DNA from 3 places in the Streptomyces coeruleofuscus genome. Region 1 is predicted to be linked to each of the others. Evidence: predicted binding sites of a transcription regulator. Region 1 holds the regulator's gene; each other region holds the start of a gene.
The links. Region 1 encodes HrcA, which represses chaperone genes, less so after heat shock. Its sites were predicted from a motif close to TTNGCACTCNGNNNNNCNGAGTGCNAA; they were not measured.
Positions count from the first base shown of each region.

Region 1 (4,536 bases):
AACCCGAGCCCGCCCGCCTCGCACACGGCGGCGGCGAGCTTCGGTACGGAGACGCCGCCCGCCATGGGGGCCTGCACGATCGGGTGGGGGAAGAGATCGGTCAGCGCGGAGGACATGACCGCATGTTGTCACGTCCTCCGGACTACTCCGAAACCGGCCTGCCGTGTGGCATAGACCAGAGGAACAGGCACCTGCCGACCCCCTGGGGAGGCGACGTCACCGCCCGTTGAACGCGTCCTTCAACCGCGAGAACAACCCCTGCTGCCCCGGCTGACCGTGCCTGCCCGGGGGCCGACCCCCGGACCCCCAGCAGCGGCCGGGCCGCCGGCGTCACCGCCCGTTGAACGCGTCCTTCAACCGCGAGAACAACCCCTGCTGCCCCGGCTGACCGTGCCTGCCCGGGGGCCGACCCCCGGACCCCCAGCAGCGGCCGGGCCGCCGGCGTCACCGCCCGTTGAACGCGTCCTTCAACCGCGAGAACAGTCCCTGCTGCCCCGGCTGGAACTGACCCGTGGGCCGTTCCTCGCCGCGCAGCTTGGCCAGCTCGCGGAGCAGGCGCTCCTGCTCGACGTCCAGCTTGCTCGGGGTCTGGACCTCGACGTGGACGATGAGGTCGCCGCGTCCGCCGCCGCGCAGGTGCGTGACACCGCGGCCGTGCAGCGGGATCGACTGGCCGGACTGGGTGCCCGGGCGGATGTCGACCTCCTCCAGGCCGTCCAGCGTCTCCAGCGGCACCTTCGTGCCGAGGGCGGCCGCCGTCATCGGGAGCGTGACCGTGCAGTGCAGGTCGTCGCCGCGCCGCTGGAACTGCGAGTGGGGCAGTTCGTGGATCTCGACGTACAGGTCGCCCGCGGGGCCGCCGCCGGGGCCGACCTCGCCCTCGCCGGCGAGCTGGATGCGCGTGCCGTTGTCGACACCGGCGGGGATCTTCACCGTCAGCGTGCGACGGGAGCGGACGCGGCCGTCGCCGGCGCACTCCGGGCAGGGGGTCGGGACGACCGTGCCGAAGCCCTGGCACTGCGGGCAGGGCCGCGAGGTCATGACCTGGCCCAGGAAGGACCGCGTGACCTGGGACACCTCACCGCGGCCGCGGCACATGTCACACGTCTGAGCGGAGGTCCCCGGCGCCGCGCCCTCACCGCTGCAGGTGTTGCAGACGACCGCCGTGTCGACCTGGATGTCCTTCGTCGTGCCGAAGGCCGCCTCGTCGAGCTCGATCTCGATGCGGATCATGGCGTCCTGGCCGCGGCGGGTGCGCGAGCGCGGTCCGCGCTGCGACGCCGTCCCGAAGAACGCGTCCATGATGTCCGAGAAGTTCCCGAAGCCACCGGCTCCGAAGCCGCCCGCGCCACCGCCTCCGGCCTGCGAGAGCGGGTCGCCGCCGAGGTCGTAGACCTGCTTCTTCTGCGGGTCCGACAACACCTCGTAAGCGGCGTTGATCTCCTTGAACCGCTCCTGGGTCTTCGGATCGGGGTTGACGTCCGGATGCAGCTCGCGCGCGAGCCGCCGGAAGGCCTTCTTGATCTCTTCCTGCGACGCGTCGCGGCGCACGCCGAGTACGGCGTAGTAGTCCGTGGCCACTACGACTCCGCCAGGATCTGTCCGACGTACCGTGCCACTGCGCGTACCGCTCCCATCGTTCCCGGGTAGTCCATGCGGGTCGGTCCGACCACGCCGAGCTTGGCGACAGCCTCGCCGCCCGAACCGTAGCCGACCGACACGACGGACGTGGAGTTGAGTCCTTCGTGGGCGTTCTCATGACCGATACGTACGGTCACGCCCGGATCCTGCGCCTCGCCGAGCAGCTTGAGGAGCACGACCTGCTCCTCCAGCGCTTCCAGCACCGGCCGGATCGTGAGGGGGAAGTCATGACCGAAGCGGGTCAGATTGGCGGTGCCGCCGATCATCAGCCGCTCCTCGTTCTCCTCGACGAGTGTCTCCAGGAGAGTGGAGAGCACCGTGGAGACCGTACCCCGGTCCTCGTGCTCGAACGCCTCCGGCAGATCCTCCACCAGACTCGGCACATCCGTGAAACGGCGGTTCGCCACACGGCTGTTGAGCCGCGCGCGCAGATCCGCGAGCGAGGCCTCGCCGAAGGGTGCCGGGCAGTCGACCACGCGCTGCTCGACCCGCCCGGTGTCCGTGATCAGCACGAGCATCACGCGCGCGGGCGCGAGGGAGAGCAACTCCACATGCCGCACGGTCGAGCGGGTCAGCGACGGGTACTGCACGACGGCGACCTGGCGTGTGAGCTGGGCCAGCAGCCGTACCGTACGCGCCACGACGTCGTCGAGGTCGACGGCACCCTCGAGGAAGTTCTGGATCGCGCGCCGCTCGGGCGCGGTCATCGGCTTGACGCCGGCCAGCTTGTCCACGAACAGCCGGTAGCCCTTGTCGGTGGGGATGCGCCCGGCGCTGGTGTGCGGCTGGGCGATGTACCCCTCGTCCTCGAGGGCCGCCATGTCGTTGCGGACGGTGGCCGGTGAGACGCCGAGGCTGTGCCGCTCGGTGAGGGCCTTGGAGCCGACCGGCTCCTCGGTGCCGACGTAGTCCTGGACGATGGCGCGCAGCACCTGAAGCCTGCGTTCACTGAGCATTCGCGCACACCTCCAGAAGTCGTCCGCCCGGTGTCCTGCCTGTCGTGCCTGGCACTCTGCGCGTGCGAGTGCCAGCATTCCCCGCCCAGTGTACGGCCGTGGGGTACACCCCCGGCAAGGCTGGTCGCGTGCTGTCGTGCCCAGGGCGGGGGTCACCGCTAGCGTCGCCGTATGACGGTGACTTGGGAAGAGCTCGGGTGGGAGCGGGTGGCCGCCGGAGTGGGGCGGTGCCGGCTTCCGGTGTGGGACTGCACGGCGGGGCTGGTCGCCGGCGAGGGCGCGGTACTCATGATCGACGCGGGGTCGAGCCCGGCCGAGGGCGCGCGGTTGCGCGAGCAGGCGCGGTCGCTCACCGGTCACCGTGTGACGCATCTCGCGCTGACCCATCCCCACTTCGACCACGTCTTCGGTGTGGCGGCCTTCACGGACGCGGAGGTGTTCGGCGCGGTGGGCGTGGACGCGGTGCTCACGCGCGTACGGGACCGCGAGGAGCTGCGCGCCGACGGGGTACGGAACGGCCTGGCCAAGACCACCGCGCAGGAGTCGGCGGACCGGCTGGTCCCGCCCCGCCACCTGGTCTCCGGCGAGTGGACCCTCGACCTGGGCGGCGGGCGCCAGGTGCTGCTGGCGAACGTGGGCCCCGGGCACACCGCGCACGATCTGGCGGTGCTGGTGCCGGGTGATCCGGAGGTGGTGTTCTGCGGCGATCTGGTCGAGGAGTCCGGCGAGCCGCAGGCGGGCCCCGACGCCGTGCCGTCGCACTGGCCGGCCGCCCTCGACCGGCTGCTCGACCTGGGCGGGGAGGACGCGCTGTACGTGCCCGGTCACGGAGCGGTGGTGGACGCGGCGTTCGTCCGCGCCCAGCGGGACTCGCTGGCGGCGCGTTTCGGCGTGTCTCCGTGACCACCCGCCGGCTTCTCCTATCGTCATTCGAATGCGCCAGTACTCGCCCGATCTGACCCCGCCGTGGAAGAAGCCGCAGCAGCCGGTGCCCGAGGTTCCGGCGGAGCCGGGTCTGGTCGTCGAGGAGGCCGGGACCGGCTTCTGCGGTGCGGTGATCCGCTGCGAGGCGGGCACGGTGACACTGGAGGACCGCTTCGGCAAGCACCGCGTGTTCCCCATGGAGCCGCGCGGCTTCCTCCTGGAGGGCAGGGCCGTGACACTGATCCGCCCCTCTGCGGGCGGCCCCGCACGTCCCACCCGCACGGCCTCCGGTTCGGTCGCCGTCCCCGGTGCCCGCGCACGCGTGGCCCGCGCCGGCCGCATCTACGTCGAGGGCCGGCACGACGCCGAGCTGGTCGAAAAGGTCTGGGGCGACGACCTGCGCATCGAGGGCGTGGTCGTGGAGTACCTGGAGGGCGTCGACGACCTGCCGTCCATCGTCGACTCCTTCGCCCCCGGCCCCGACGCCCGCCTCGGCGTCCTGGTGGACCACCTGGTGCCGGGCACCAAGGAGTGGCGCATCGCCGAGTCGGTGACGAGCGACCACGCCCTGGTCGTCGGCCACCCCTACATCGACATCTGGGAGGCGGTGAAACCGTCGTCCCTGGGCATCGAGGCCTGGCCCCGGGTCCCGCGCGGCCAGGACTGGAAGAAGGGCGTGTGCAGGGCGCTGGGCTGGCCGGAGAACACGGGCGCGGCTTGGCAGCGGATCCTGTCGGGGGTCCGGTCTTACAAGGACCTGGAGCCGGAGCTTCTGGGCAGGGTGGAGGAACTGATCGACTTCGTGACGACACCGGCGTAGCTGCTGAGCGGCGGGCCGCGGGCGGGCGCTGAGCACGCTTGGCTGCGGGCAATCGTGCCTCCCCCAGTGCCTTAAGGGCCTGGGAGGTGCCCCCAGGGCGGCACCCGTCCCACAGAGAGCGGCACCCCGTTCCGCCGCCCGGCCCCAGCACCGACGCCGAGCACCTCAGTCCACGAGATCCCGAACCACCGCATC
Region 1 covers NZ_BAAASE010000003.1:514,664-519,199, forward strand. Annotated here, with positions in the region: gene ABFX81_RS13575 (nitronate monooxygenase) at 1-116, opposite strand, end outside; gene dnaJ (molecular chaperone DnaJ) at 445-1,581, opposite strand; gene hrcA (heat-inducible transcriptional repressor HrcA) at 1,581-2,597, opposite strand; gene ABFX81_RS13590 (MBL fold metallo-hydrolase) at 2,769-3,500, shown strand; gene ABFX81_RS13595 (DUF3097 family protein) at 3,532-4,341, shown strand; gene hemW (radical SAM family heme chaperone HemW) at 4,507-4,536, opposite strand, start outside.

Region 2 (4,536 bases), on a different contig from region 1:
CAGAAGCCGGACACCATCGCCAAGTCGCTGGCGATCGGCAACCCGGCGGACGGGCCGTACGTGCTCGACATCGCGCGCCGCACGGGCGGTGCGGTGGAGGACGTGAACGACGAGCAGGTCGTCGACGCGATCAAGATCCTCGCCCGGACCGAGGGCATCTTCGCGGAGACCGCCGGTGGTGTGACCGTGGGCGTGGCGAAGAAGCTGGTCGAGAACGGGGTGCTCGACCCGTCGTTGACGACCGTTGTGCTGAACACGGGCGACGGTCTGAAGACGCTGGACGCGGTGGCCGGGACCGGGCTCACTGCGACCATTCGGCCGAGCCTGGACTCGTTCCGTGAGGCTGGGCTCGTCTGATCGTTGTCTGCTGCGGGCCGGTGGGGCTGGTCGCGCCCACGCGGCGGAGCCGCACATCGACACAGCCCCGCGCCCTTGAGGCCTGAATCCCACCGGAGGTTTTGAAGTATGAGCGTCACCGTTCGCATCCCCACCATCCTGCGTACCTACACCGGCGGCCAGGCCGAGGTCGCCGCCGAGGGGGCGACCCTCGGCGAGGTCATCGCCGATTTGGAGAAGAACCACACCGGGATCGCCGCCCGGGTGCTGGACGACCAGGGCAAGCTGCGCCGGTTCGTCAACGTGTACGTCAACGACGACGACGTGCGGTTCGAGCAGGGGCTGGAGACGGCGACGCCGGACGGTGCCGGGGTGTCGATCATTCCCGCCGTCGCGGGTGGCTGAACCGGTCGACCGGCTTGATTATTACCTTCGGTAACGGCGGTTACTGAGAGCTCATCGAATTGCCCCCTCCGTGAGAGAAGCGGAGGGGGCAATTCTGTGTGATTGAGCGCGGTACAGTTGGGGAACGCAGCGCCGATCTCCTGATCGGGAGCCCTTAATTCCTGCCGCGCGCCCGACAAGATGTAGCCAAAGTGTGTGCGTCTTTCGCGGCTTTTGTTCCTTTTGTGTGGCCCGACTTGCCCTGAAGTCGGGCGAATTCTCCCCACATTCCGGATCCTGCGCGTCCAGAATTCTCGTCCGATTGACCTGTTGCAGACGGCAGTTGGACAGATACATTCAGCCGCGGTCGACGCGTTCCGGCGCACGCCCCCAACCGTGGGGGGTGAGGTCTGACCCGGGTCCGCGAAGTGTGGATCTGTGCAAGGGCCAGTAATAGGGGAGTTAGGCATGGCTCAGGGCACCGTCAAGTGGTTCAACGCGGAGAAGGGGTACGGCTTCATCGCGGTCGACGGTGGTGCGGATGTTTTCGTCCACTACAGCGCGATCCAGATGGACGGCTACCGCACCCTGGAGGAGGGCCAGCGGGTCGAGTTCGAGATCTCGCAGGGCCAGAAGGGACCGCAGGCCGACATGGTTCGCGTCTCTGCCTGAACGCGCACCACGACCAAGCGCAAGCGACCGGTCTTCTCTGAAGGGCCCGCACCCCCCGGGGTGCGGGCCCTTCGACCTGTTCGGGGCCGGTGGCCGGGGTGGCGGGCGCTCTTCGGGCGACCTCTCGTCGAGGGCCGCCGCGCCCGAAGGTGCCTCGGAGTCCGCCGCCCGGGTGCGCGGATATGAGCTCGCGCCCGGACCGGCTCGCGCGGGCATTACGGCCGCCGTGGGTCGTCGGTCCAAGCGTTTCCCGGCCCGCTCGCGTCGGCCTCACCGCCGCGGTGGGCCGTGGACCAGGTCTTTTCCCGGCTCGCCCGATCCGCCGTGGCGCTGTCGGCGGCCTGTGGCCGAGCCGGGCGCGCCCTGTTCGCCGGGGGCTGAGTGCCCGCTCGAACCGTGGGAGTCGCTTGCACTCGCCATGCCCGAGTGCTAATCATTGCGTTAGCACTCTGAAGGTGAGAGTGACAACGTAAGGACCGGGTCGGTGAGGCCCGCAGGCCAGGTGGGAAGGAACCACGGGGTCAGCGAGCCGTCCGTCGCGGGCGCGGGCGCGGTCCGAAGTAATCACCCCCAGTCCTGGAGGGACCACTTCACATGGCCAAGATCATCGCGTTCGACGAGGAGGCGCGGCGCGGCCTCGAGCGCGGCATGAACCAGCTCGCGGACGCCGTCAAGGTGACGCTCGGCCCCAAGGGCCGCAACGTCGTCCTCGAGAAGAAGTGGGGCGCCCCCACGATCACCAACGATGGTGTGTCCATCGCCAAGGAGATCGAACTCGAGGACCCGTACGAGAAGATCGGCGCCGAGCTGGTCAAGGAAGTCGCCAAGAAGACGGACGACGTCGCCGGTGACGGTACGACCACCGCGACCGTTCTCGCCCAGGCCCTGGTCAAGGAAGGCCTGCGCAACGTAGCCGCCGGTGCCAACCCGATGGCCCTGAAGCGCGGTATCGAGCGCGCCGTCGAGGCCGTCTCCGCCGCCCTGCTGGAGCAGGCGAAGGACGTCGAGACCAAGGAGCAGATCGCCTCCACGGCCTCCATCTCCGCCGCCGACACCCAGATCGGCGAGCTCATCGCCGAGGCCATGGACAAGGTCGGCAAGGAAGGCGTCATCACCGTCGAGGAGTCCCAGACCTTCGGTCTGGAGCTGGAGCTCACCGAGGGTATGCGCTTCGACAAGGGCTACATCTCGGCGTACTTCGCGACCGACATGGAGCGTATGGAGGCCGTCCTCGACGACCCGTACATCCTGATCGCGAACTCGAAGATCTCCAACGTCAAGGACCTGCTCCCGCTCCTGGAGAAGGTCATGCAGTCGGGCAAGCCGCTGCTGATCATCGCCGAGGACGTCGAGGGCGAGGCCCTGTCGACCCTGGTCGTCAACAAGATCCGCGGCACCTTCAAGTCCGTCGCCGTCAAGGCCCCGGGCTTCGGTGACCGTCGCAAGGCGATGCTCCAGGACATCGGCATCCTCACCGGCGGCGAGGTGATCTCCGAGGAGGTCGGCCTCAAGCTGGAGAACGCCACGATCGACCTCCTGGGCAAGGCCCGCAAGGTCGTCATCACCAAGGACGAGACCACCATCGTCGACGGTGCCGGCTCCGCCGACCAGGTCCAGGGCCGGGTCAACCAGATCCGCGCCGAGATCGAGAACAGCGACTCGGACTACGACCGCGAGAAGCTCCAGGAGCGCCTGGCGAAGCTGGCCGGCGGCGTGGCCGTCATCAAGGCCGGTGCCGCCACCGAGGTGGAGCTCAAGGAGCGCAAGCACCGCATCGAGGACGCCGTGCGCAACGCCAAGGCGGCCGTCGAGGAGGGCATCGTCGCCGGTGGTGGCGTGGCCCTGCTCCAGGCCTCCCAGGTGTTCGAGAAGCTGGAGCTCGAGGGTGACGAGGCGACCGGCGCCAACGCCGTGAAGCTCGCCCTGGAGGCCCCGCTGAAGCAGATCGCCGTCAACGGTGGTCTCGAGGGCGGCGTCGTCGTGGAGAAGGTCCGCAACCTCCAGGTCGGCCACGGCCTGAACGCCGCGACCGGTGAGTACGTCGACATGATCGCCGAGGGCATCATCGACCCGGCGAAGGTGACCCGTTCCGCTCTGCAGAACGCCGCCTCCATCGCCGCGCTGTTCCTCACCACCGAGGCCGTCATCGCCGACAAGCCGGAGAAGTCCGCCGCGCCCGCCGGCGGCGGCATGCCGGGCGGTGACATGGACTTCTGATCGACCCGGTCGATCAACGTCCTTGCCGAGGGCGGCACCTCCTGTTCCGACAGGAGGTGCCGCCCTCGGGCGTGTCCTGGATCACAGCGCGGACGGGATGGGGTGGGCGGGTCCGGATGGTTGGACAGTACGTCCTATGCGTATGCACATACTGTCCGGTATCCAAAGAGGAGCCCCCACGTGACCGTCGACGCCTCCGCCGCCTCCCGCGCCGCCGAAATCCTGTCCCGGCCCGTATCGCTGGGCGGCCTGACCGTCCCGAACCGGATCGCGATGGCGCCGATGACCCGCATGTTCTCCCCGGGCGGCGTCCCCGGCGACGACGTCGTCTCGTACTACTCCCGCCGCGCCGCCGCCGGCGTCGGCCTGATCGTCACCGAGGGCACCTACGTCGGCCACGAGTCGGCCGGGCAGAGCGACCGCGTGCCCCGTTTCCACGGTGAGGAGCAGCTCGCGGGCTGGGCGAAGGTCGCCGAGGCGGTGCACGCCGCGGGCGGCACGATCGTGCCGCAGCTGTGGCACATCGGCATGGTCCGCAACCAGGGCGAGCCCCCGGTCGCGGACGCCCCGGCCGTCGGCCCCTCCGGCCTGCGCATCGGCGCCGACGAGCCCACCGGCAAGGCCATGACCCAGGCCGACATCGACGCCGTCATCGGCGCGTTCGCCGAGGCCGCGGCCGCCGCCGAGCGCATCGGCTTCGACGGCGTGGAGATCCACGGCGCCCACGGCTACCTGCTCGACCAGTTCTTCTGGGAGGGCACCAACCGCCGCTCCGACGCCTACGGCGGCGACCCGGTCGCCCGCGCCCGGTTCTCGGCGGAGATCGTCGCGGCCGTCCGCGAGACCGTCTCCGCGGACTTCCCCGTCATCTTCCGCTACTCGCAGTGGAAGCAGGACGCCTACGACGCCCGCCTCGCCGAGACGCCC
Region 2 covers NZ_BAAASE010000006.1:427,886-432,421, reverse strand. Annotated here, with positions in the region: gene thrC (threonine synthase) at 1-357, shown strand, start outside; gene ABFX81_RS25450 (ubiquitin-like small modifier protein 1) at 466-741, shown strand; gene ABFX81_RS25445 (cold-shock protein) at 1,189-1,392, shown strand; gene groL (chaperonin GroEL) at 1,987-3,609, shown strand; gene ABFX81_RS25435 (oxidoreductase) at 3,790-4,536, shown strand, end outside.
Region 2: the regulator HrcA is predicted to act here: its motif matches at 1,799-1,825, upstream of groL (chaperonin GroEL).

Region 3 (4,536 bases), on a different contig from region 1:
GCCTGGGCGGCGGGCCGTGGTCCGTCCGCGTGCGCGCCGGAAGCCCGGCCCCGGTCCCCGGTCCGGCTGTACCGGCGTGGTCAGTCCGCGTGCGCGCCGGAAGGCCGGCCCCGGTCAGGGTGGACCGGCCTGGTCCGTCCGCGCGCACGGAGTCGGACCGGACCGCGTGTGGGCCACTCGGTGGATGGTGCGCCGCCGGTCGCGGTGTCGGGGCCGATACGGGAAGGCCGGCTGCGAGGATCCCGCATCATGCGAGCAGTCGTACAAAATGACAAAAGCCGGGCATCTGGCGGTGTGCGGATCGGCCTCGCGCTGCTCACCCTCGCCGCCATCGCCTCGGGCTGCGCGCAGGGCGACAGCGGCCGGATCCCCCCGGCCGGCGGCCAGCAGCCCCTCGACGCGCCCCCGGCCCGCGCGCTCGACTCCTACGCCTCCAAGCTGCGCGCCGCGCACGCCGCACAAATCGTCGCGGCGCAGCGCTGGGGACTGAGAAGGGTCCCCCTGACCGCCCCGCCGGCCCCCGCGAAGAAGCCGAGGATCAGGACCCGCCAAGGCTTCGAGGTGCACGGCCACCGCAGACGGAACCTGCCGCCCGTCTTCACGACGGTCCCCACCCGGGACAAGGTCGTCTTCCTCACCATCGACGACGGCGCCGAGAAGGACCCGGCGTTCCTGCGGATGATGAGCGACCTGAAGGTCCCGTACAGCGCCTTCCTCAGCGGCTACCTGATCAGGAACGACTACGGCTACTTCGAGAAGATGCAGGACCGGGGCGTGGTCCTGAACAACCACACCCTCCGCCACCGCCTCATGCGGGGCCTGCCCTACCGCACGCAGAAGCGCGAGATCTGCGGCATGCAGCGCCTCATCGAGAAGCGCTACGGCAAGCGCCCGGCCCTCTTCCGCCCGCCCTTCGGCAGCTACGACAGGGCGACCCTGCGCGCCGCCAAGGCCTGCGGAATCGAGTACGTCCCCCTCTGGAACGAGGAGGTCTTCGCCGACCGCTGGGAGTACCGCGAGTGGGACCGGAAACTGCACCCGGGCGACATCGTCCTCACCCACTTCCGCGGTCGCGGCCAGTGGCAGGGCACGATGCCCGACATGATCCGCCGCTTCCTCAACCAGGTCACGGCCGAGGGATACGCGGTGGGCCGGCTGGAGGACTACCTGTGAGGCGGGGGTCACCGGCCGCCATGGTGTGCGCGGGGGTGATCCTGCTGGCCGGCTGTGCCGGGGCCGCGGGGGAGCGGCTGGGGGCGGACGGCCGGGGTCAGTCACCGACGCACGCGTCGAGCGACGTCCGCGGGCCGGACCGGGACGACGGAGACGGCCGAGACGCTCTCCCGCCCGTCGTGGACCACATCCGCACCCGCGACCGGGTGGTCTTCCTGACCTACGACGACGGCGCCGAGCGCGACCCCGGCTTCGTCGGCCTCGTCCGCGAACGGCGGCTCCCGGTCAGCATGTTCCTCACGGACAGCGTCGTGGGGCCCGGCTACGGCCACTTCGCCCGCCTGCGCGCGGTCGGCGCGTCCATCCAGAACCACACCCTCGACCACCCCGCCCTGCGCGGCCTGCCCTACGCAGGCCAGCGCGCCGAGATCTGCGGCCAGCAGCACAAACTCCGCTCCCGCTTCGGCATCCGCCCCCACCTCTTCCGCCCGCCCTACGGCGCGTACGACACGACGACCCTGCGCGCCGCCGCCGACTGCGGCATCCGGGCGGTCGTCCTCTGGAGGGCGTCCCTGGGGCCCGACGGCGCCCTGACGTACACCCGCGGCGAGCCCGGCCTGCGCCCCGGCGACGTCATCTCGGTGCCGTCCGGCGAGACCGCGTCCCTGACGCTGACGGAACGCACGGAGCGCCTGCTGCGAGAGATCGAGGGAAGGGGGCTGCGGGTGGGGCGGCTGGAGAACTACCTCTGACGTCTGAGCGCCGGGTGGCGGCAGCCCCCTGAGGCCGGGACGCCGACGCCGGGTGCCCAGCACAAACGTACGCCGACCCGGCTCCACGGCCGACGCGCCGCCGCCCAATTGGCACTCCGCTTGACCGAGTGCTAATCGCAGTCATAGTCTCGGCCTTGGCACTCCCCACTGGAGAGTGCCAACACAGCGACGGGCAGGTCCGGCACCCGCGACGACGGATCCACCTGGTCGCCACCTCAGACAGTTAACCCCGTGAGATCTCCGAAGGGGGAGGTCGGATCGTGACGACCACCAGCTCCAAGGTTGCCATCAAGCCGCTCGAGGACCGCATTGTGGTCCAGCCGCTCGACGCCGAGCAGACCACCGCCTCTGGCCTGGTCATCCCGGACACCGCCAAGGAGAAGCCCCAGGAGGGCGTCGTCCTGGCCGTGGGCCCGGGCCGCTTCGAGGACGGCAACCGTCTTCCGCTCGACGTCTCCGTCGGCGACGTCGTGCTCTACAGCAAGTACGGCGGCACCGAGGTGAAGTACAACGGCGAGGAGTACCTCGTCCTCTCGGCCCGCGACGTGCTCGCGATCGTCGAGAAGTAATTCACCCCAAGCACGTTGCTTTGAGCTGCGCCCCTGGCCCCCCGCGATCTATGAGAAGCCGGGCGCCCGGGGCGCAGTGCCGTTAACCCACATTCCGGAAGAGGGCTCACGCTCCCATGGCGAAGATCCTGAAGTTCGACGAGGACGCCCGTCGCGCCCTCGAGCGCGGCGTCAACAAGCTCGCCGACACGGTGAAGGTGACGATCGGCCCCAAGGGCCGCAACGTCGTCATCGACAAAAAGTTCGGCGCCCCCACCATCACCAACGACGGTGTCACGATCGCCCGCGAGGTCGAGATCGAGGACCCGTACGAGAACCTCGGTGCCCAGCTGGTCAAGGAGGTGGCGACCAAGACCAACGACATCGCGGGTGACGGTACGACCACCGCGACCGTGCTCGCCCAGGCGCTCGTGCGCGAGGGCCTGAAGAACGTCGCCGCCGGTGCCTCCCCGGCCGCCCTGAAGAAGGGCATCGACGCCGCCGTCGCCGCGATCTCCGAGGACCTGCTCGCCTCGGCCCGTCCGATCGACGAGAAGTCCGACATCGCCGCCGTCGCCGGGCTGTCCGCCCAGGACCAGCAGGTCGGCGAGCTCATCGCCGAGGCGATGGACAAGGTCGGCAAGGACGGTGTCATCACCGTCGAGGAGTCCAACACCTTCGGTCTGGAGCTGGACTTCACCGAGGGCATGGCCTTCGACAAGGGCTACCTGTCGCCGTACTTCGTGACGGACCAGGAGCGCATGGAAGCCGTCCTGGACGACCCGTACATCCTCATCACGCAGGGCAAGATCTCCGCCATCGCGGACCTCCTGCCGCTGCTGGAGAAGGTCATCCAGTCCAACTCCTCCAAGCCGCTGCTGATCATCGCCGAGGACGTCGACGGCGAGGCCCTGTCGACCCTGGTCGTGAACAAGATCCGCGGCACCTTCAACGCCGTCGCGGTGAAGGCCCCGGGCTTCGGCGACCGCCGCAAGGCGATGCTGCAGGACCTGGCGGTCCTCACCGGCGCCACGGTCGTCTCCGAGGAGGTCGGCCTCAAGCTCGACCAGGTCGGCCTGGACGTCCTCGGCTCCGCCCGCCGCGTCACCGTCACCAAGGACGACACCACGGTCGTCGACGGCGCCGGCAACAAGGACGACGTGCAGGGCCGCGTCGCCCAGATCAAGGCCGAGATCGAGACCACCGACTCCGACTGGGACCGCGAGAAGCTCCAGGAGCGCCTCGCGAAGCTGGCCGGCGGCGTGTGCGTCATCCGCGTGGGTGCCGCCACCGAGGTCGAGCTCAAGGAGCGCAAGCACCGTCTGGAGGACGCCATCTCCGCGACCCGCGCCGCGGTCGAGGAGGGCATCGTCTCCGGTGGTGGCTCCGCTCTGGTCCACGCCGCCAAGGTCCTCGAGGGCAGCCTCGGCAAGACCGGCGACGAGGCCACCGGTGTCGCGGTCGTCCGCCGCGCGGTCGTCGAGCCGCTGCGCTGGATCGCCGAGAACGCCGGCCTGGAGGGCTACGTCATCACCTCCAAGGTCGCCGAGCTCGACAAGGGCCAGGGCTTCAACGCCGCCACCGGCGAGTACGGCGACCTGATCAAGGCCGGCGTCATCGACCCGGTCAAGGTCACCCGCTCCGCCCTGGAGAACGCCGCCTCCATCGCCTCCCTCCTGCTCACGACCGAGACCCTGGTCGTCGAGAAGAAGGAAGAGGAGGAGCCGGCCGCCGCGGGCCACGGCCACGGCCACGCCCACTGAGGCACCGGCCTCGTAGCAGAAGCCCCCGTCCCGCCCCGTGCGGAACGGGGGCTTCTCCCGTATGCCCCGCGCGGCTCACAACTCCAGCGGGTCCAGCGCCCCGAGCTGCTGCATCAGCCCCAGCCGGTCGTACTGCCACCAGCCCTCGGCGATCTTCCCGTCGGGCGTGCAGCGGTGGATGGTCGTCCCGGTCATGGTGACGTCCTGCCCGGTCGGCGGGATCCCGAGGAAGTCACCCGTGTGCCTGCCCCGGAAGGTCCACCGGGTGCACACCCGGTC
Region 3 covers NZ_BAAASE010000004.1:117,681-122,216, forward strand. Annotated here, with positions in the region: gene ABFX81_RS15990 (polysaccharide deacetylase family protein) at 250-1,173, shown strand; gene ABFX81_RS15995 (polysaccharide deacetylase family protein) at 1,194-1,925, shown strand; gene groES (co-chaperone GroES) at 2,207-2,515, shown strand; gene groL (chaperonin GroEL) at 2,632-4,257, shown strand; gene ABFX81_RS16010 (ester cyclase) at 4,333-4,536, opposite strand, start outside.
Region 3: the regulator HrcA is predicted to act here: its motif matches at 2,034-2,060, upstream of groES (co-chaperone GroES).